Regions from separate parts of the Lactobacillus amylovorus DSM 20531 genome, predicted to be linked through region 2. Evidence: predicted binding sites of a transcription regulator. Region 2 holds the regulator's gene; the other holds the start of a gene.

Region 1 (11,762 bases), 800 kb from region 2:
CAGGTCTCTGCAAAATCGTAAGATGACGTATAGAGGCTGACACCTGCCCGGTGCTGGAAGGTTAAGAGGAGAGCTTAGCGCAAGCGAAGGTTTGAATTGAAGCCCCAGTAAACGGCGGCCGTAACTATAACGGTCCTAAGGTAGCGAAATTCCTTGTCGGGTAAGTTCCGACCTGCACGAAAGGTGTAATGATTTGGGCACTGTCTCAACTAGAGACTCGGTGAAATTATAATACCCGTGAAGATGCGGGTTACCCGCGACAGGACGGAAAGACCCCATGGAGCTTCACTGTAGCTTGATATTGAGTATCTTTTAAACATGTACAGGATAGGTAGGAGCCAAGGAATGCAGGACGCTAGTCTTGCAGGAGGCAATGTTGGGATACTACCCTTGTTTGAAGGATGCTCTAACCTCGACCTGTAAGCCAGGCCAGGGACAGTGTCAGGTGGGCAGTTTGACTGGGGCGGTCGCCTCCTAAAGTGTAACGGAGGCGCCCAAAGGTTCCCTCAGAATGGTTGGAAATCATTCGCAGAGTGTAAAGGTATAAGGGAGCTTGACTGTGAGAGAGACAACTCGAGCAGGGACGAAAGTCGGGCTTAGTGATCTGGTGGTACCGTATGGAAGGGCCATCACTCAACGGATAAAAGCTACCCTGGGGATAACAGGCTTATCTCCCCCAAGAGTTCACATCGACGGGGAGGTTTGGCACCTCGATGTCGGCTCGTCGCATCCTGGGGCTGAAGTCGGTCCCAAGGGTTGGGCTGTTCGCCCATTAAAGCGGCACGCGAGCTGGGTTCAGAACGTCGTGAGACAGTTCGGTCCCTATCCGTCGTGGGCGTAGGAAATTTGAGAGGAGCTGTCCTTAGTACGAGAGGACCGGGATGGACGCACCGCTGGTGTACCAGTTGTTCCGCCAGGAGCATCGCTGGGTAGCTATGTGCGGAAGGGATAAGCGCTGAAAGCATCTAAGTGCGAAGCCCCCCTCAAGATGAGATTTCCTTTGCGTAAGCAGTAAGACACCTCAGAGACGATGAGGTAGATAGGCTGGGAGTGGAAGTTCTGTGAAGAATGGAGCGGACCAGTACTAATCAGTCGAGGACTTGACCAAAGCGAAGCGATCTGAAAAGTTTTTTTGCGAAAGATTATGTTTAGTTTTGAGCGTAGTAGCTCAAAAGAGTACGGTGGCGAAAGCAAGAAGGATACACCTGTTCCCATGCCGAACACAGAAGTTAAGCTTCTTAACGCCGAAAGTAGTTGGTGGGCAACTGCCTGCGAGGAAAGGAAGCTGCCGTGCTCTTTTTTAATATTCCGGCTTAGCTCAGTTGGTAGAGCGCTTGACTGTTAATCAAGATGTCGTCAGTTCGAGTCTGACAGCCGGAGCACGGAAGAAGGAGGCCGCCGGGCCTCTTTTTTATGCTCTCATTTTGATCTTTAAACTTTTTTAGTATAAATTTCGTAACATGAATATGTTAGATAATAAACAAGCAATCATTTTAATAGGTAAAAATGATGAAAAAAATAACCGTTTAGATGGCCTCTAAATGGTCTTTTTTTCATTAGACCAATTTAGATAAAAGCCTGGGATACAAAGATTTTACTGAAGTGTGAAACAAACCATCAACTTATGAAATTATTTTCAAAAAAACACTTTGTTAAAGTCTTAATTTATTGTATAATAAAAGCGGATTCATTTTTGATCTAGAGGAGGAAATTACATGGTAGGAATTGTTTTAGCCAGCCATGGTGGCTTCGCTGATGGTATTGCACAATCTGCGCAAATGCTTTTCGGCGAACAAAATAATTTTGCTCATGTTATCTTAAAGCCTGATGAAGGCCCAGATGACATTCGTGGCAAGATGGAAAAAGCAATTGCTTCATTCGATAGCCAAGATGAAGTTTTGTTCTTGGTCGACCTATGGGGCGGTACTCCATTTAACCAAGCTAACGGACTTGTTGAAAAGCATGACAAGTGGGCAATTGTTGCTGGTATGAATTTACCAATGGTTGTTCAAGCATTAACTGAACGTATGATGGATGCTAATGCTACTGCACGTCAAATCGCTACAAAGGTAGTTGAACCTGCTAAGGATGGTATCAAGACTAAGCCATCTGACTTAATGCCAAAGACCGCTGCTCCTGCAGCAGCCGCTGACAAGGGTTCAGCTAAGGGCGGTAAGAAGTCAATTCCAGAAGGTACTGTAATTGGTGACGGTCACATTAAGTACGTTTTGGCAAGAATCGACTCACGTTTACTTCACGGTCAGGTTGCTACTGGTTGGATTCCAGCAATGAAGCCAGATCGAGTAATTGTTGTTTCAGACAGTGTTGCTAAGGATGACTTGCGTAAGAGTATGATTCGTGAAGCTGCACCTGCAGGTGTTAAAGCTCACACTGTTCCACTTAAGAAGATGGAAGAAATCGCAAAGGATCCAAGATTTGGTAACACACACGCACTTCTTTTGTTTGAAAATCCAGAAGATGTTTTGAGAGCTATCAAGGGCGGTATTAATCTTAAGGAAATCAACGTTGGTTCAATGTCATACAAGGAAGGCGACGTTAACGCCAACAACGTATTGTCAATGAACCAAGAAGACGTTGATACTTTCCGTGAACTTGAAAAGATGGGCGTTAAGTTTGATGTTAGAAAGGTTCCTTCAGATGCTCCAGGTAACATGGATTCTATCTTGAAGAAGGCTCAAACCTTACTTGACGAACAAAAGAAATAATTAATTAGGAGTAAATAAATGAACGCTATACAAATGATTTTGGTAGTGGTTGTTGCCTTTCTTGCAGGTATGGAAGGTATCTTGGATGAATGGCAATTCCACCAACCATTAGTTGCATGTACTTTGATCGGTTTAGTTACCGGTCACCTGGACTTAGGTGTTATTTTGGGTGGTCAATTACAAATGATCGCCTTAGGTTGGGCAAACATTGGTGCCGCTGTTGCACCAGATGCCGCTTTGGCTTCAATAGCTTCAGCTATTATCTTGGTTGAAGGTGGTCAAGGTACTGCTGGTATCGGTACTGCTACTGGTATCGCTATTCCTTTGGCTGTTGCTGGTTTGTTCTTAACTATGATCGTACGTACTATCTCAACTGCTATCGTTCACATCATGGACGCACAAGCTAAGAAGGGTAACTGGCGTATGATTAACGTATGGCAATGGATTGCTGTATGTTTGCAAGGTTTGAGAATCGCTATCCCAGCCGCATTGCTTTTGGCTATTCCAGCAAGCACTGTTAGAGGTTGGCTTGCAATGATGCCTCAATGGTTATCAGATGGTATGACCATCGGTGGTGGTATGGTTGTTGCTGTAGGTTACGCTATGGTTATCAACATGATGGCAAGTAGAGAAGTATGGCCATTCTTCGCAATTGGTTTCGCTTTAGCTGCTATCAAGGACTTAACTTTGATCGCCCTTGGTGCTATCGGTCTTTCAATGGCTTTGATGTACTTAGCTCTTGAAGCTAAGGGTGGCAACGGCTCAGGTTCAAACAACTCTGGCGATGCCGATACCGGCGATCCACTCGGCGATATCATTGATGATTATTAAAATGAACGCATAGAGGAGGATTTAAATAATGGCTGATAAAAAAATTAAATTAACCAAACGTGACCGTTTTAACGTTATGTGGCACTCACAATTCCTTCAAGGTTCATGGAACTACGAAAGAATGCAGAACGGTGGTTACGCATACTCAATGATTCCTGCATTGAGAAAGTTATACCCAGACAAGAAAGATTTGTCTGCTGCTTTACAAAGACACTTGGTATTCTTTAACACTCACCCATACTTAGCTTCACCTGTACTTGGTGTTACCTTGGCTTTGGAAGAAGATAAAGCTAACGGTGCTCCTGTTACTGACGACGCTATCCAAGGTGTTAAGGTTGGTATGATGGGACCTTTGGCCGGTGTTGGTGACCCTGTATTCTGGTACACTGTTCGTCCAATTGTTGGTGCCTTAGGTGCATCAATGGCCATTTCAGGTAACGTCATGGGACCTATCTTGTTCTTCGTTATCTGGAACGTAATCAGACTTGCCTTCTTATGGTACACACAAGAATTTGGTTACAACGCTGGTTCAGCTATCACTAACGACATGTCAGGTGGTATGCTTCAAAAAGTTACCCGTGGTGCTTCAATGATGGGTATGTTCGTTTTGGGTGCCTTGATTGAACGTTGGGTAAACATCAAATTTACTCCAATCGTTTCACAAACCCCTATCCAAAAGGGTGGTTACATCGAATGGGACAAGCTTCCATCAGGTGCTAAAGGTATTCAAGAAGCTCTTATGCAATGGAACATGGGTAATGGTAAAGCTTTGACCAATACCAAGGTTACTACTTTGCAAAACAACTTGGATTCATTGATCCCAGGTTTAGCTGGTCTTCTTTTGACATTCTTCTGTATGTGGTTGTTGAAGAAGAAGGTTTCACCAATCTGGATTATCATCGGTATCTTTGTTGTCGGTGTTCTCTTCCACGTATGGGGCATTCTTTAATAAATGGCTAAATCAATTAACACAAGAGTCGATCTGACCGTTGATGGTACCTGGTTTAGAGGTATTGCATCTTATGGAAAAATTATGATCGGCGATAAAGCTTTTGAATTTTATAACGAGAGAAATGTTGAAGACTATGTTCAAATTCCATGGAAAGAAGTAACTTATGTAGTTGCGGACGTTCATTTCAATGGACGTTATATTCCACGTTTTGAAATTAGAACTAAATCTAATGGTAAGTTTATCTTTGCTGCGCGTGATCCTAAGAAGGTATTGCGTGCAATCAGAAAATACGTACCAGCTGACCATATGCGTAAAGCTTTAAGCATGTGGCAACAACTTAAGCAACGTTTTACTCGTAAGAAGAAATAAAGCAAAACAAAAATCCCAAGGTCAAATGGCCTTGGGATTTTTTTAGTCATCAGCAATTGAAGCTTGCAGTCTGTTTAAGAATAATTCAGCGACGGGCGATAAGTTGGTCTCATGTTTCCAGATAACGGTGATTGGCTCACTTAAAGCTGGAGCTATCGGCCTAAATGTTAAACCGGATTTGCTAGAAGTATTAGCAATTTTATCTAGTGTTAACATCACAGCCGCATTGTTTTTAACTAGTAAAGTTCCGTTAAAGCTTAAGTTGACCGTTCCGATGAAATTAACGTCGTCTTTGTAATTGCCAAACCAATTATCGAAATAGTGCATCGTGTCAGCTTGTTGAGAATTAAGTACAGTTCGGCCAACCAGATCCGCTGGTGTAATTACTTTCTTTTCAGCTAAAGGATCATCCATGGTCATTAATACGCCCCATACGTCTCGTTCTGGCAGCTGAATGGAAGCATAGTTGGAAAGGTTAACGTCAACCAATGATAGCCGCAAAATCAACTGTGCCGATGTTTAATTTCTTCTCAGCAAATTCATAATCACCACTTAAAATATGAATTTTAACTGTCGGGTAGTCTTGGATAATGTTGCTGACGAAATTCATCAGTCTTTGCATACCAACACTTTCGCCGGCAGCAATAGTTAAATCACCACTGATTACAGCTGATGATTGCAGGTTGCTCTTAGTTTTGGCAGTTAAAGCTAAAATTTCTTTTGCTTGCTCTAATAAATATTGTCCTGAAGGTGTCAGAGTTAAATGGCGTGGTTGGCGGTTGAATAACCTGACCCCTAATTCGTCTTCCAAATCCGCAATTTGGCGTGATAAAGCAGGCTGAGAAACTAATAATTTCTGTGCCGCTTTCGTCATGTTTAACTCTTGTGCTGTGGCAACGAAATAATTTAAAACTCTTAATTCCATATTTTCACCATAAATAAAAGTTATTATACGTGATACTTAATAATTTTTTTACATTACTTACTTTACCTTTTAAACTAAAAATGAGCAAGAAAAGGAGTAGCAGATTATGAAGACCCAAGACAAAGAACTTATTCAAGAAATTGTCGAACAAAATCAGCGCTTTTTGCAGAACTTGAACACGCAGCGTCATTATGAATGTGAAGCGCGGCAATTAATCAGTGAAATCACAGGACAAAAAATCCCTAAGAGTACAGAAATTAGATTGCCATTTTACACGGATTACGGCCACAACATCAAAATAGGTGAGTGTGTTTTTATCAACTCGAATGTGATGATGGTTGACTTAGGCGGAATTACCATTGAGGACGATGTTTTAATTGGACCGGGTGCATATCTTCTTTCCGTTAACCACGGTTTAAAACCTAAACAAAGAAAAGAGTTTGAATTAAAGCCAGTACTTATTAAGAAAAATGCCTGGATTGGTGCTAGAGCTACTATTTGTCCAGGCGTAATTGTGGGTGAAAATGCTGTAATAGCTGCTGGAGCAGTGGTTACTAAGGATGTGCCGAAAAACACAGTAGTTGCTGGCGTACCTGCAAAAATTATCAAAAAAATAGACAAATAAAAAAACGCAACATTATCGCGTATTTTTTTAAGCTTCTTTTTTGTCACTCCAGAGTTTGGAGATTAAGTACAAGATGAGGAAGGTAACGATAGCTGAAATCATTGGGATGCGGTAGCTTGGCAAGATTAAAAGTAAGATGATCATTAAAACAAAGAATAATAAAATCAAATAATCAACATAAGGAAAGCCAGGCATCTTAAAATCGCTTAGTTCATTTTCGGGTGTTTTTCTTCTGTAAGCAATGTGAGTTAAAACCATTAAGCACCAAATGATTAAGAACATACTTGTTGAAGTAGATGAAATAAAGTTAAAGGCTTGATCGCCGATAATCAAGGTAATCAGTGGTGCGCAGGCCATAAATAATGCTGACAAAATTAAAGCATTTTGTGGCAACTGCCGTCTGGATAGGTGACCAAAAGTTTGATTCCACTTGCCTTTGCCGTGGAAAGTAACGGAGAACAAAAGTCGTCCCGCACTGTATAAAAAACTATTGGTAGATGACACCGCCGCAGAAATTACAACGAAGTTAATGATTAAACTCGCATTTCTAATTCCCGTAGCTCCAAGTGCTTGAACAAATGGACTGGAGTTAGTTGCTACTTTTGACCAAGGAATTACTAACAAAATTCCTAAAATTGCCATGACATAGAATAAAATAATTCGAACTGGCAATTGGTTGACCGCACGCTTTAAAGTAGTTTCTGGATTTTGTGCTTCCGCAGCAGTTAAACCGATCAATTCAACACCGATAAAACTGAAGATAACCATTTGGAAGCCTTGCCAGAATCCTTTTGTGCCTCTTGCAAAGAATCCGCCGTGATCTTCTAAGTTTACAAAGGCAACCGGTCCAAATGAGGTCTTGCCACCTGTGACCAGCAAGTAAATAATCAATAAAACGAAAACCACGATCGTGACGATTTTGATAATAGCAAAACTAAATTCAAGGTTACCGAAAACTCGTGCCGAGATTAAATTGATGATTAATAAAACGGCGATTGTGATGATTCCGGGAATCCAGGGTTTCAGTGTTGGAAACCAATATTTGAAATAGATTCCTAAGGCGGTTGTTTCTGCCATGCCTAACGTAATCCAACTTATCCAGTACAAGTACCCAGTAATAAAGCCGATGTTCTTACCAAGATATTGTTCAATAAAATCAATGTAGGTGTGTTTGTGCAAGTCGGACATGATCAGCTCGCCTAGCGCCCGCATCAATAAAAAGAGAAAAACCCCAACAATGATGTAGATTAAAATGACACTAGGGCCAGCGCGGTGAATACTATCACCAACACCTAGGAAAAGTCCGGTTCCGATTGTCCCGCCTAAAGCAATCAGCTGTATGTGTGCGTTGCTTAGGGTTCGCTTATAATCGGAATCGGTTTGCGATTTTTTATCATTCATATAAGTCCCCCATGTTTTCAGTTTTTTCATATATACTTAATATTTTATCATTGTAGCGAAACTGCACCAGATAAAGTAGACAATTTTTAGAAAATATAAAAAACTGATGCTTTTTAATAAGTTTGTTAATTCACAAACAAATAATATAACAAGCGCTTTCATTTAAGTTATAGCTGAAACTTAGGGCCATTAAATACCTTGCTCACTAGAAAATGTATGGATTTCATGCATTTACTTTTAAAGTTATTGTGCTATAGTTGAAATTGTAAATTAGTTCACAAGAATTAGTAGATCTTAGAGGTAAGAAAATATGGCTAAGACACAACAAAAAGAGACTCTTACAGAGGAACAAAAGAAAAAGCAAATCTACGACATGGTAGACAATTTAGTAAAGAAATCACATGTCGCTTTAGATGAAATGGCCAACTTCACACAAGAACAAGTTGATAAGATCTGTGAAGCAGTTGCTACTGCAGGTGAACAAAATGCTTACCCATTAGCAAAGATGGCTGTTGAAGAAACCAAGCGTGGTGTGGTAGAAGACAAGACTACCAAGAACATGTACGCTAGTGAAAACATTTGGAACAGTTTACGTCACGAAAAAACTGTTGGTGTTATTGACGAAGATAAAGAATTAGGTTTAACCAAAATTGCTGAGCCTAAGGGTGTTATCGCTGGTGTTACTCCAGTAACTAACCCAACTTCAACTGTTATCTTCAAAGCTATGCTTGCTTTAAAGACAAGAAACACTATCATCTTCGGTTTCCACCCACAAGCTCAAAAGAGTTGTGTAGAAACTGGTAAGATTATTCAAGCTGCTGCTGTTGCTGCAGGTGCTCCAAAAGACGCAATTCAATGGATTGAAGAACCAAGTTTGGATGCAACCACTGATTTGATGAACAATCCAGGTGTTCAAACTATTTTGGCAACTGGTGGTCCTGGCATGGTTAAGGCTGCTTACTCATCAGGTAAACCTGCTATCGGTGTTGGTCCTGGTAACGGTCCATCTTACATTGAAAAGTCAGCTAACATCGACCGTGCTGTTTATGACATCGTTTTATCAAAGACGTTCGACAATGGTATGGTTTGTGCTTCAGAAAACTCAGTTGTTGTAGACGACGAGATTTACGACAAGGTTGTTGATGAATTCAAGAAGTGGAACTGCTATTTCTTAAACAAAGAAGAAATTAAGAAGTTCGAAGAACACTTCATCGACCCAAGACGTGGTACTGTTGCAGGTCCTGTAGCTGGTAAATCAGCTTACGAAATTGCTAAGCTTTGTGGTGTTGATGTACCAAAGAACACCAAGGTAATCGTTGCTGAATACAACGGTGTTGGTAGAAAGTTCCCACTTTCAGCTGAAAAGCTTTCACCAGTATTTACTTTGTACCGTGCTAAGAACCATGACGATGCCTTCAGAATTTGTTCTGAACTTCTTGATTACGGTGGTCGTGGTCACACCGCTGGTCTTCACTCAAGCGACAAGAAGATCATTGATGAATTTGCAATGAAGATGGATGCTTGCCGTATCTTGGTTAACTCACCAGCTGCCCTCGGTGGTATCGGTGACCTTTACAACAACATGTTGCCATCACTTACTTTAGGTACTGGTTCTTATGGTGCCAACACCTTCTCACACAACATTGGTGCTAAGGACTTGCTTAATATCAAAACAGTTGCTATGCGTCGCGACAACATGCAATGGGTAAAGGTTCCTTCTAAGACCTACTTCGAACACAACGCAGCTAACTACTTACGTCACATGCCAAACGTAAATCGTTTCTTCATCGTTACTGATGAAGGTGTTGCTGATCAAGGCTTTGCTGATGAAATTACTGACATCATTTCAAAGCGCCGTGGCCAAAAGGAATACGAAGTATTCAAGGCTGTAACTCTTGATCCTAACACTGACGTGATTAAAGACGGTGTTCACAGAATGAACATCTTCAAGCCAGACGTTGTGATTGCTATCGGTGGTGGTTCAGTAATGGACGCTGCTAAGGCAATGCGTTTGTTCTATGAAAACCCAGAAATGAGTTTTGAGGAAGCTTACCAAAAGTTTTTGGACATCAGAAAAAGAGTAGTTCGCTTCCCAAAGATTAACGGCGTTCAACTTGTATGTATCCCAACTACTTCAGGTACTGGTTCAGAAGTTTCACCAATTGCTATCATTAGCGATGCTAAGACTGGTATTAAGCACACTTTATGTGATTATGCTTTAACTCCAGATGTTTCAATTGTTGACGATCAATTTGTTCAAGAAATGCCTAAGCGTTTAATTGCTTGGTCAGGTTTTGAAGCATTGGGTCACGCAATTGAAAGTTATGTTTCAACAATGGCTACTGACTTTACTCGTGGTTGGTCACTTGAAGCTATTAAAATCATTTTTGCCAACTTAAAGAACTCTTACGATGGTAATCTTGCTGCTCGTAAGCAAATGCACGATGCCGCTACTATTGCAGGTATGGCTTACTCAAACGCATTCCTTGGTTTGGAACACTCAATTGCTCACACTGTAGGTTCAACCTTTGATATTCCAAGTGGTGTAAGTGATGCTATTGCTTTACCACAAGTTATCCGCTTCAATTCTAAGCGTCCAGAAAAGCTTGCTATGTGGCCTCATTACTCTGTTTACCGTGCTGATACAGATTATGCAGATATTGCTAAGGCCATTGGCTTGACTGGTTCAAGCAAGGAAGAATTGATTGAAGGATTAGTTCAAAAGATTATCGATTTGGCTCAATCAGTTGGTATTAAGATGGCTTATAAGGACTATGGCGTTGACAAGGCTGAATTCGACAAGAAAGTTGACGAATTAGCTGTTGAAGCATACGGTGATCAAAACACTGTAACTAATCCATCAGCTCCACTTATTAGTGAAATTGCTCAATTGATGAGAGACAGCTATGAGGGTAAAAATACTTCAATCAATAAGTAAATAAAATATTATTAAAGAATGGCTATCGGTTGAGAAACTGATAGCTATTTTTTGTACAAAAAGTTAAGTTATGTATTATACCAATTTCGATGATTTGTACTTGACCGCTTTGCTAAAAAAGAATATTATTGCTACTGTAACAATGAATTTAAACTGGTCCACTATAAGAATATTGAACTAGACCAAAAGGAGAAAAAGTCTATGTGCGGAATTGTCGGAGTTGTAGGTAAGCCTGCAAGAAATATTATTTTAAATGGATTAACTAACTTGGAATACCGTGGATATGATTCAGCTGGTATCTACTTAAATGATTTGCAGGGTCATGAATATTTAACTAAGGCTGTTGGCCGTATTTCTAACTTAAAAGAAAAGTTAACTCCAGATGAACAAGGTTTAGTAGGAATTGGTCATACGCGTTGGGCAACCCATGGTAAGCCAACCGTTGACAACGCTCATCCTCATTTTGATGAAGCTAAGCGCTTTTACTTAGTTCACAACGGTGTGATTGAAAATTACGCTGAATTAAAGGAAAAGTACTTACAAGGGGTTAAATTCCATTCAGATACTGATACTGAAGTTGTAGTTCAATTAGTTGGTAAGATTGCTCGTGACAAGAATTTGGATGGTTTTTCTGCATTTAAGGAAGCTTTGAAGCTTGTAAAAGGCTCATATGCATTTTTACTTGTAGATAATACTGAACCAGATCACGTCTTTATTGCTAAGAACAAGTCTCCAATGATGTTAGGGATTGGTGATGGTTTTAACATTATTGCTTCAGATGCTATCTCAGTGTTTGACCAAACTAAGACTTTCGTTGACTTACAAGATGGCGATGTAGGTGACATCACTAAGGATTCTTACACTATTGAAACTATTGATGGCAAGAAAGTTGATCGTGAACCTCATGTCTTAGATATTGATCCTAATGCAGCTTCAAAAGGTACTTACGAATTCTACATGCTTAAGGAAATCGATGAACAACCTGGTGTTATGCG
Region 2 (11,762 bases):
GCTTGTTTAGACCAAGGACCATATTGACCAAAACCAGAAATAGAGGCAAAGATCAATTTGGGATATTTTTTGACCATTTCTTCAGGGCCAAATCCTAGACGCTTCATAACGCCAGGACGGAAGTTTTCAACTACAACATCTGCTTTAGCAATCATTTTTTCGGCTAATGCATGGTCTTTAGGATCTTTTAAATCTAAAGCAATGGATTCTTTACCTGCATTGCAGATTCTAAAGTATTCACTAGAACCATCAGCGATGTATGGTCCCATATGACGCGTATCGTCACCAGTTTTTCGTTCAATATGAATTACCCGTGCACCTGCATCTGCTAACATTCTGGTACAGGTTGGGCCTGATAAAACGTGGGTAAAATCGACGACTAAAATACCGCTTAAGGGGTAGGGCTTATCTTTATATAAGTGAACATTTTTAGCTTCTAATTCACTGTAATTAGGTTCGGTCATTATGACACACTTTCTATGTAAAAGAAAAAAGCTGTCCAGATTTTGCAATGTCATTAAGTTAAGACATTGACTAATCTGATGACACTTTTTGAGACATTTATCGAATTATTTTATTTGATAAATGTCTTTTTTTGATAGCACAAATAAGCCATCTTAAGATAGCCGTTTAAATTAGTTCAAGCTGCTAGACGATAAGGAAAGCCAACTACTAATTTAACTTTTAGATTTCGTTTATCTTTTCTTCCTGGTCGAATGGGCGTTAAATAAAATGCCACATCTAGCAGTAATTGTGTGAAGTTTTTATCTGAATTATCACTTATACTAAAATATCGTCGCCAGATACAACAGGCCATTTTAAAATCTATTTGATATTGATATTTTCCCTGAGTATACGGTTTTGAGCTCGCAATTATTGATAAACTCACGGCATTATACATTGCAAAATGGGCGTATATTTCCATATAAACAAATTGATCTTTTTTAGAATGAAACTGTATGCCGCTTAAGTCATATTTAAGCTCCCTAAAAGAAGTTTCTATTCCCCAGCGAAGATGATAGATCTCTTTCATTCTAGCTAGAGGATATTCATTTCGATCTAAATTGGTGATGAGGACTTCCCACTCATCGTCTGAACCTGGTGGATTGATTCTAAACTTACAAACTCTAAATCTAACATCACACATATCCTCAAAATCCCAGCGTTGATCTCTGGTATTTTTAGAACGAACAGCTTTATAGTGATGCTTTTTGTGAAGAATCAGGTGAAGAAACTTTTCTGTATCTTTATGGGTGACATAATAATAATGTGACGAAGTTACTCTGCATGATAAGTCAATATCGTATTCATGATTCGACATAGCTACAATTTCTTTAAAAGCACCATCTCCGGATTTTGATCGCATAACATAGTGGCAATGTTTTAATCGATTGCAATTTTCAATTAAATTAAAGCTAATGTAGCCACGATCCATCAGGACTAGAAAATCTTTTTCTTGCTGGGCTAATTTCTTTATCATGGTTAAAGCTGCCTCACGTTCATCCATTTTTTGTCTAGGTTGGATAACCATGTCTAAATATAATTTATTCAAAACATCATAAAAAGCGTTTACATGTATCTGGCAATATTTTCTACCATCTTTGCCTTGAAAAATATTCTTTGATTTTGGATTAAAAGGCTGATCAAAATCGGAACCATCAATCGCTACAACTAAGTATTTGTCATCTAGTAATTGCGGTGCATTGTTTGCCTGACTAAGCTCAGCCATAATTTCTTTAAAGCATTCAGGCTTTAATTTAGCCTTTTGTTGTTCAAAAGCCGAAGCAGTCATTCTAGAATTTATGTCAGGAAAAGCATGAAAAATTTCCGAATTCAGGCTGCCAGCTCCCATGTTAAGAATTAACTTAATCAAATCAGTGGAATTGAGCTTACGACAGCGAGTAAAAGCTTGATCAGATACAGAGAAATCGTGAATGTTGTCAGCGATTTTATTGATAATACTATCCATCAGCTTTAAAATATTTGAGTGAAGGGATTTCATAAGAGGCACAGCTTTCTATGAAAGACCAGATAATATGACGAAAGTGAGCAGAAGGGCAAATAAACTCTGCTTACTTTTTATTTTAAAAAGAAAAAAGACCGAATCAAAATGATTCGATCTTTAAAAGCTGTCGATATAATGTCAATGTCTTAACTTAATGACATTGCAGATTTTGAACAGCTTTTTTCGGTAAATTAATTATTCACCTTTGATAACTTCAGTGCGTGGGTTCTTAGGACCTTTAGCCTTAGAAATTACGCCTTCTTCAGTTAACTTTTCGATTTGATCTGGATCGTAACCAAGTGAAGATAAGATTTCTTTGTTGTTTTCACCAAGGTCTGGAGCGCGTTTGTAATCAGGCTTGTAGTTAGAAAGAGTAAATGGTAAACCAATAGTCTTGAATTTGCCACGATTGCCACCTTGATCAATAGTGACAATTGTACCATCTGAGTTCAAGTCTGGATCATTTTCAAGTTCGTGCCAGTCAAGAACAGGACCAACTGGAATACCAGCTTTACCCAAAGTCTTGGTTAATTCATACTTGTCATAGTTCTTGGTGTAGCTTTCAATACACTTGTAAAGATCTTCTTTGTTTAATTGACGGTGTTGCCAATCTTGGAAGCGTTCATCGGTGATCCATTTTGGGTGACCCATTGTGTTGGCAATAGCTTCCCAGCTCTTGTTACTATTTTGAACAACAATGTATACGTAAGCGTTAGGATCAGTTTCCCAGCCCTTAGCCTTGTAAGTCCAACCAATAACTTGACCACCTTCGGTATTCTCAGCACGAGGAATAGCTTTGCCCCATTTGTAGTTAGGGTAAACAGCGTAGTGAGGTAAAGCACCTAAATTGTCCAACATAATTTGGTCACGTAACTTGATACGGCAAAGGTTCAATACAGCATCTTGCATTGATTGGTATACAAAAGTACCTTCACCAGTTTGTTCACGTTGAAGAAGGGCAGCTAAAATACCGATTGTTAAGTGCATTCCTGAGTTGGAGTCACCTAAAGCAGCTGCTGATTGAGTAGGTACATTGTTTTCACCCTTGTTCCAACCAGTAGCAGAAGCAGCACCACCAGCAGATTGAGCAACTGGTTCAAATGCCTTAACATTTTCAAAACGTGAGCCTTTGTTAAAGCCCTTCAATGAAGCATAGATCAACTTGGGGTTCATTGCATGCAATTTTTCCCAACCAAAGCCATTACGTTCGGCAGAACCAGGAGCGATGTTTTCAACAAAGACATCGGCCTTCTTGATTAAGTCGTACATAATCTTTTTACCTTCGTCAGTCTTGATATTCAAAGTCAATGACTTCTTGTTAGCATTTAATTGCAAGTAGTAAAGACTCCATGAATCTTGAATATCAAGCAATTCATTTCTAGTTGGGTCACCAGTGTTGGGACGTTCAATCTTGATAACGTCAGCACCGAGCCATGCTAAAAGTTGAGTACATGAAGGACCAGATTGTACTTGAGTCCGGTCAACAACCTTAATACCTTTTAAAGGTGCATATTTATTTTCTTCAGCCATTATTTATTCTCCTTTTCTTCAAGAGAACTTAAGTCCAACTTTGGGTTTAAGTTGCCAATGTGACCTGATTCTTTACCCATTGATGCTGGGATTTGAGCATCAATAATTGTTGGGTTGCCTGATTCGTATGCTTTTTCGAGGGCATCTTTCATTTCAGTGTAGTTATTTACACGGTAACTGTCACCGCCAAATGCCTTAGCAATGTCACCATAGTGAGCGTCGTGATCCAAGACAGTTGGGCCTGGTTGGTCAGGAACAACGTTAACATCACCGTTGTAAATACCACCGTTGTTAACAACAACGACAATAACAGGTAAGTGGTAACGGCAGATAGTTTCCATTTCCATACCGTCAAAACCAAAGGCTGAGTCACCTTCAAGGGCGATAACTGGCTTGCCAGTTTCAACGGCTGTAGCGATGGCGTAACCCATGCCGACACCCATAACACCCCAAGTACCAGTGTCAAGACGGTGACGAGGTTTTTGCATGCTGATTAAGTTACGACCAATGTCCAAGGTGTTAGCACCTTCACTTACTATATAAGTATCTGGATGTTTTTGAAGAAGGTCATTAATAGGTTCGATTGCACTGTAGTAACCTAAAGTTGGCTTAGCTTCTGAAGCAGAGATTCTCTTAGCAAATTTAGTGTTGTTCTTTTCACTTTCGGTCTTAATTTGATCAAGCCAATCTTGCGGTGCCTTGACACCAGCGTCAATAACAGCAGAATTGAATTTTTGCATTACTGACTTAATGTCACCTTGTAATGGAGCATCAATCTTTCTGTTGGAATCAAATTCAGTTGCATCAATATCAACTTGAATGAATTTAGCATCTGGGCTGAATAATGGTGAACCACCATTTGAAAGCATCCAGTTAAGACGAGCGCCAACCAGAAGAACAACGTCGGCTTGACCAAGTGTAAATGAACGAGCGGAGGCAGCAGATGCTGGTGAGTCGTCTGGAACAACACCCTTAGCCATTGACATTGGTAAGAATGGAATGTTGGTCTTAGTAACTAATTCTCTGATTTCATCTTCAGCTTGAGCATATGCGGCACCTTTACCAAGAAGAAGTACAGGGTGCTTAGCATTATTTAATAATTCAACGGCACGGTTAATTGCTTCGTCTGATGGTAATTGCTTTGGTGCTGGATCTACTACTTTGTAGATGTTGGCATCTGACTTTTGTGCAACAGTGTCGCTAACAGTTGCTGCAGGAAGGTCCAAATAAACACCACCTGGACGGCCACTAACTGCTGTTCTAACAGCACGAGCAACGGCTAAGCCCATATCTTCTGCACGATCAACACGGTAAGCTGCTTTACAGAATGGTTTAGCAACGTTGTATTGATCAAGACCTTCGTAATCTCCACGATCAAGGTCGATAATGTGACGATCAGATGAACCTGAGATCATAATTAATGGGAAACAGTTCTTAGTAGCTTGTGCTAAAGCTGTTAAACCATTTAAAAATCAAGGAGCGGATACAGTTAAAGCTACGCCAGGTTTACCTGTAATAAAACCAGCAGCTGCTGCTGCATCTACGGCTGAGTCTTCACGTCTAAATCCATAAAATTTCATACCCTTTAGTTCAGCTAAACGGGCAAAATCGGTAACTGGAATACCTACAACACCATACATATTGTTTAATCCATTGGCTTGTAAAGCATCGATTAAAAGTGCTGCACCAGTGAGTGATGTATTATCAACCACGATAAATCCTTCTTTCAAAAATAAAAAATGCTTATAACCTCACATTCAAGATCAAGATACACCTCTTAAAAATAAGATACAAGCAATTATAGAAATAAGCTGCGTTATTTATAATACATGTATAATAAGGCAAAAAAACACTATAACTATTTAGTTATAGTGGCTGTCTTTTATTCAAAGTTATCTAGTTCTTCGATAGCCTTTCCCCAGTTGTTGTTAGCAGTATCTAGTTGCTTTTGAATCTCGTCTAGTTGTTCTTGAAGAGGTCCCAATTTATCAAAGTTAGAAGCAATCTCTGGGTTAGCCATTTCGTTTTGAATATCTTTTTCTTTAGCTTCTAAGTCTTCGATTTCTTTTTCCGCTTGATCGATTGCTCGTTGCAATTTTCTCTTTTGCGAATCACGCTGTTTTTGTTCCTGGTAAGAAAGCTTTTGTTCACTAACTGCCTTTACAGGTTCCGCATCTTCAGTTGCGCTAGCTGTGGCATTAGCTTGCTTTGCTTTTTCATCAAGGTAGTAAGAATAGTTACCATTATAAATCTTGGCATGACCATCTCTAACTGAAACGATCTTATTGGCAAGTTGGTTAATGAAGTAACGGTCGTGGGATACAAAGAGCAAAGTACCATCAAAGTCCTTCAATGCTTTTTCAAGTACTTCTTTAGCTTCAATATCCAAGTGGTTGGTTGGTTCGTCCATTAGTAAGAAATTGTCATGTTCAAGTGACAAGACAGTTAAAGTTAAACGCGCCTTTTGACCACCAGATAATTGTCCAACTGTTTTATCGATATCTTTAGCCGTAAATAAGAAACTGGCCAAAATTGAACGAACGTCACGTTCTGGCATAGTCTTATGACGATCCCAAACGGTGTCCAAAACAGTCTTAGATGGATCGAGTCCTTGCAATTCCTGGTCGTAGTAACCAATGTCTAACGAAGCACCATACTTGATTGAACCGCCTTTTGGCTTCAGCTGCTTCATAATTGTCTTCAGTAAAGTAGATTTGCCGATTCCGTTAGGACCGATGACGGCGACACGATCACCTTTATTTACTTGGAAGGAGATGTCACTCACCATCGTTTTTTCAGGATAGCCAATAGTTAAATCATTAAAGATTAAAACTTCCTTACCAGATGGACGTTCGCTACTAAAGTGAATACGCACCTTGTTCTTATGCTTAGGCGGCTTGATGCGATCGATCTTTTCTAGCTTCTTGCGGCGACTTTGTGCTCTCTTAGTAGTTGTGGCACGAACCAAGTTCTTTTGAATGAACTCTTCATCTTTCTTGATTTCAGCTTGTTGTTTTTCGTAAGCAGCTTCTTGATCTTTATCACGTTGTTCACGCTGCATTACGTAGGCAGAATAATTACCTTTAAAAGTAGTCAGCTTACCAAATTGCAACTCAAAAATTTGTGTTGCCAAATGATCCAAAAAGTATTGGTCGTGGGATACTACTAAAATGGCGCCGCTGTAGTTCTTTAAAAAGCCTTCCAGCCAATCAAGCGTATCTAGGTCCAAATAGTTGGTTGGTTCGTCTAGTAAGAGCAAGGCAGGCTTACGCAAAAGCAACTTAACGAAGGCTAATCTGGTTTTTTCACCACCAGATAAACTACCAATGCGTTTTTGCCAAGTATCTTCAGGAAACTTAAAGCCGTTAAGGATACTCTTGATATCTGATTGGTAAGTATAGCCACCTTTTTGTTCAAAATTGAACTGCTTTTGGTCATATTGCTTTAGTAAGTCCTGATCTTCAGGATGGTCTGCAATTTGTTGCTGCATGTTGGTTAATACTTTGCCTTCTTTGATTAAAGGAGCAAAAACGGATTCCATTTCATCCCAGATAGTTTTGTCTTCGTCTAAAGCATTTTCCTGGGCGATATAACCTACATCAATACCTTTATTAACGGTAAATTCACCACGAGTAGGTTCTTGTTCGCCTGTCATAATTTTTAATAGGGTAGTTTTACCAACCCCATTAGGGCCAACTAAGCCGATTCTTGCATTTGAATCGATTGAAAAAGTAACATTCTTAAATAACGTGTTGGCACCAAATTGTTGTTCTAAATCGTGTCCTTGTGCAATAATCATAATTTTTCACCTAATCATTATTCTATCATATGATGCAAGCCTAATATTACTGGTTTTCTCATGTCAATATGTGAAAAAGTGTATCTTTGTGAAAAAGATACTTGCACAAAAGGCATAATAACAGTTATGATAGTAGTGATTGATTGTACATTCACAAACATGGAATAAGTTTGGAGGGCTTCAAATGGAAAAAATAAAGATTCCAAAGGCAACAGCCAAAAGATTACCATTATATTACCGTTATTTGCTGATTTTGAATGAAGAAGGCAAAGATAAGGTTTCATCAACTGAATTGTCAGAAGCTGTTCAAGTTGATAGTGCCTCAATTAGAAGAGACTTTTCTTATTTTGGCGCATTAGGTAAACGTGGATATGGCTACGACGTTAAGAACTTGCTTACATTCTTCAAGAAGATTTTGAATCAAGACACATTGACTAATGTTGCCTTGATCGGTGTAGGTAACTTGGGACGTGCCTTGTTAAATTACAACTTTAAACGTAGTAACAATATTAGAATTTCATGTGCTTTTGATATTAATAAGGAAATCACTGGTCGTATTTTAAGCGGTGTTCCCGTTTATGACATGGACGATTTAAAGCAACAATTGAGTGACCAACAAATTTCAATTGCAATTTTAACCGTTCCTTCAACTGCAGCGCAAAAGACAACTGATGAAATGGTAGATGCTGGTGTAAAGGGAATTATGAACTTTACTCCAATTAGATTGTCTGCTCCAGCTAATGTCCGTGTACAAAACGTAGATTTAGCCACTGAATTACAAACACTGATCTACTTCTTAGACAGCGATAAAGAAAATTAATGCCAAAACAAAAACGACTGAGATTCAACTCAGTCGTTTTTTTATGCGGTCGTTTCACTTTTAATTAGTTTTACAGGCAATGTGTAGTTCATTTGCTTTAGCTCTTCGTCGGGATGTGCAATTCGCTTTAAAAGCAAATCCACTAATAATGTAGCAATATCGTGAATAGGTTGGGCGATGGTGGTTAATTCAGAATGATAAGTCTGAATCAATTTAGTGCCATCAAAGCCGATTACTTTTAATTCCTTAGGGACTTTAATACCTAATTTTTTAGCTTCTTGTAAAACCAAGATAGCAGTTAAATCGTCAGTGCAAACTACGCCATCAGGATGGTTTTCAACTAACATGTCATGAATTTGCATATTTTTAATGTTAGAAGAATCAGAAAAAGCGACAGAACGAATATGTGGTTTTAAGTCATGCTTTTTCACTTCATCGAGATAGGTATCCAATCGTTCATCGGTAGGATTGCCTTTTTTATGTTCATTACCCAAAAAGTAAATCTTTTTACAGCCGGCTTGAATTAAATCATGCATGGCTAATTTGATACCTTGGTAGTTATCACAACTTACGATAGGGACATTATCAGATAATTTACGGTCAAAAGAAACAATTGGCAAACCTAATTGCTTATATTCTTCAATCCCCAAGTTGTGTGCACCTGCGATAATACCATCAACTTGATTGGCTTGGAGCATGCGTAAATATTCATGCTCTTTTTCTTTATCACGACTAGCGTTGCACATGATAACTTTGTAGCCTTTTTTGAATAATTCTTCTTCGATGTTTTGCACTAGTTCCGCAAAAAATGGATTAATAATACCAGGGAAAATCAATCCAACTAGATTCATTCTTTTACCTTGAAGAGAGCGGGCAACAGAATTGGGTTGATAATTTAGCTTTCGCATTGCCGCAAAAACTTTATCTTTGGTTTTTTGACTTAAATAGCCATGGTTGTTGATTACACGTGAAACCGTAGTAACTGAACAACCTGCTTCTTTGGCAACATCGCTTAATTTAGCTGCCATCTATATCACCTTAATCTAAAGAATAGTTTTCATTTGCCATAATTTACCATTATAGTGTGTCTTTTGTGCAAATGCGAATTTAGTATTGTTTTGATCTGCAAAATAACGACCGGTTAAAACTTCTTCGCCGTGGTTCACGAAAATTTCAATTAATGAATGATCAATAAAGATGTTTAACTTTAAGTCAGTGTTAGCTTCAAAGTTAGCTTGTCTAGTTTCACCATAATCGACAGAAACTTTTTGACCAGCGTTAGAACGATCAAGAATTAAAGTTCCGTTTTCAGTGTCGAAATCAAGTTTAAGGCCGCTAGTTAAATTATCGTTTGCGGCAAGGTAAAGACTGCCTTTTTGACCAGCTTTAATTGTGAGTTCAGCTTCATATTGTTGACTAGCTTTGTTTTCGTCTGAAATTTCTTTTTCATTGTAACGAAGTTCTTGCATAGCAGAAACAGGTTTTTGCATTAACTTACCATCTTTGATAGATAATTTTTTGACTTGACTAAGGCAGTTGGCCCAGTTTTCATTATCGGTTGGGTAAGTGGTATCTGGTAAACCAACCCAGCTGATTTCATAGACTTTGCCATTAGGTGCGTTAAATGCTTGGGTAGCGTAAACGTCGAAGCCTTTGTCCAAATTGTGCAATTTACCAGGATTGATTAATTTATGATTTTTAAAATCAATGTCGTCGGCAATGATGTACATGTTAGGGTAAATGTCATCGTAGTCGGCAATCTTCTTGTCTAAGCCTTGAGGGCAGAAAATTACAACAACGTGGCCATCGACTCTAACAATGTTAGGACATTCGATCATGTAACCTAAGTCATCTGTGCCCATGTCTAAGAAGCCTAGTTCTTCCCAATTCTTTAAATCCTTTGATTTCCACACATCAATATGACCATGTTTTTCAGCTTTGTCTTGTGCACCCAAAATAGCGTAGTAGGTGTCGTTTTGCTTTAAAATTTGTGGGTCGCGGAAGTGTTCAGTAATGTGGTCAGGATTCTTAAATAAGATAGTTTTATCAGCAACCTTCCCATTTTTGTCCATCCAAGCACCAACTTGATAAGGGATGCGAACCCAATTTTCATCGCGGTGGTTACCTGTGTACATTAGGAATAATTTGCCGTCAATTTCACGAGCAGAACCTGAGTATGCCCCGTGAGAATCAGCCATTGTATCGGGTTCAACAGCTAAGCCTAAGCTTTCCCAGTTAACTAAATCTGATGATTTAAAGTGAACCCATGACTTTAAGCCGTGAACAGCACCAAATGGATATGATTGATAGAAAAGATGATATTCACCATTAAAGTAAGAAAAACCATTTGGATCGTTGATTAACCCAGAAATTGGATGTAAGTGATAGTGCATTTGGTAAGGGGAATTGGCTGCTTGTGCTTGCAAATGAAGTAAAGTATCGGCATCCCATTTACTATAAGGTAAGTAACGTTTTTCTCTTGTCCATTCCATAATAAAAGCCTCCATGTAAGCGTTATCTTTATATGATATTTTAGTAGATTATAAAAAAATGTCAAACGATTATCATATTTTTCATATTGGTATTTACTACAATAATGCCTTATTTATCCATAATAAAAACTATAAGTAAAAATAAAATATAGAAATTTATGTCAAGCGATTGACATATTTTTGAATGCGTTATCATAATTAGTGAAATGATAATAAAGCGCTTACATGGGAGGAAACAAATATGGACCACAGAAAGGTGGCTGAACGAGTAATTAAAGACGTGGGCCGCGACAATATTATCGCTGGTGCTCACTGTGCTACTCGTTTGCGTTTAGTTTTAAAAGATGACTCAAAGGTTGATCAAAAAGCATTGGACAACGATCCAGATGTTAAAGGCACATTTAAGACTAATGGCCAATATCAAGTTATTATTGGGCCAGGGGATGTTAATGACGTTTACGACGAATTCATTAAAATCACAGGTCTTAAGGAATTATCAACCGATGATTTAAAGAAGGTAGCAGCTGAAGGCCAAAAGAAGAATCCAATCATGGACTTCATTAAGCTTTTGTCTGACATCTTCGTTCCAATTATTCCAGCCTTATTTGCTGGTGGTTTGTTGATGGCTTTGAACAACTTCTTGACTTCACCAGGACTATTTGGTCCTAAGTCAGTTGTTCAAATGGCTCCAAACATTGCCGGAATGTCAGAAATGATTCAGGTAATGTCAGCCGCTCCATTTATCTTCATGCCAATTCTAGTTGGTATGTCGGCGGCTAAACGGTTTGGTGCCAACCAATTCTTAGGTGCAACAATCGGTATGATTATGACTACACCTGGACTTCAAGGTGCTAACCACTTCTGGAACATCTTCGGTTTGCACGTTGCTCAAACCAACTACCAATACCAAGTTATTCCAGTTTTAGTAGCTGTTTGGGTATTATCAATTTTGGAAAAATTCTTCCACAAGCACTTACCATCTGCAGTTGACTTTACCTTTACGCCACTTCTTTCAATTATGATTACTGGTTTCTTGACTTTCACAATCATTGGACCAGTATTCAAGGGCGTATCTGACGCTATTACTAATGCAATCGTATGGCTTTACAACACTAC

Evidence for each region. Region 2 encodes Rex, which represses fermentation and respiration genes when NADH is low (regulators of the CRP and FNR family bind a similar motif). Its sites were predicted from a motif close to TTGTGAANTANTTCACAA; they were not measured.
Region 1: a site for Rex is predicted at 8,093-8,110, ahead of adhE (bifunctional acetaldehyde-CoA/alcohol dehydrogenase). Genes of this name have one in related genera too.

The regions. Positions count from the first base shown of each region.
Region 1 is NZ_CP017706.1:1,535,265-1,547,026, forward strand. Features, by position in the region: rRNA gene LA20531_RS07930 (23S ribosomal RNA) at 1-1,108, shown strand, start outside; rRNA gene rrf (5S ribosomal RNA) at 1,178-1,294, shown strand; tRNA gene LA20531_RS07940 (tRNA-Asn) at 1,308-1,380, shown strand; gene LA20531_RS07945 (mannose/fructose/sorbose PTS transporter subunit IIA) at 1,716-2,726, shown strand; gene LA20531_RS07950 (PTS mannose/fructose/sorbose transporter subunit IIC) at 2,745-3,557, shown strand; gene LA20531_RS07955 (PTS system mannose/fructose/sorbose family transporter subunit IID) at 3,586-4,506, shown strand; gene LA20531_RS07960 (DUF956 family protein) at 4,510-4,878, shown strand; partial or broken gene LA20531_RS07965 (LysR family transcriptional regulator) at 4,921-5,803, opposite strand; gene LA20531_RS07970 (DapH/DapD/GlmU-related protein) at 5,910-6,428, shown strand; gene LA20531_RS07975 (amino acid permease) at 6,456-7,829, opposite strand; gene adhE (bifunctional acetaldehyde-CoA/alcohol dehydrogenase) at 8,140-10,767, shown strand; gene glmS (glutamine--fructose-6-phosphate transaminase (isomerizing)) at 10,969-11,762, shown strand, end outside.
Region 2 is NZ_CP017706.1:730,290-742,051, reverse strand. Features, by position in the region: partial or broken gene LA20531_RS03850 (CaiB/BaiF CoA transferase family protein) at 1-464, opposite strand, end outside; gene LA20531_RS03845 (IS4 family transposase) at 641-2,002, opposite strand; gene frc (formyl-CoA transferase) at 2,201-3,535, opposite strand; partial or broken gene oxc (oxalyl-CoA decarboxylase) at 3,535-5,247, opposite strand; gene LA20531_RS03830 (ABC-F family ATP-binding cassette domain-containing protein) at 5,418-7,334, opposite strand; gene LA20531_RS03825 (redox-sensing transcriptional repressor Rex) at 7,519-8,154, shown strand; gene LA20531_RS03820 (LacI family DNA-binding transcriptional regulator) at 8,196-9,182, opposite strand; gene LA20531_RS03815 (sucrose-6-phosphate hydrolase) at 9,198-10,646, opposite strand; partial or broken gene LA20531_RS03810 (sucrose-specific PTS transporter subunit IIBC) at 10,888-11,762, shown strand, end outside.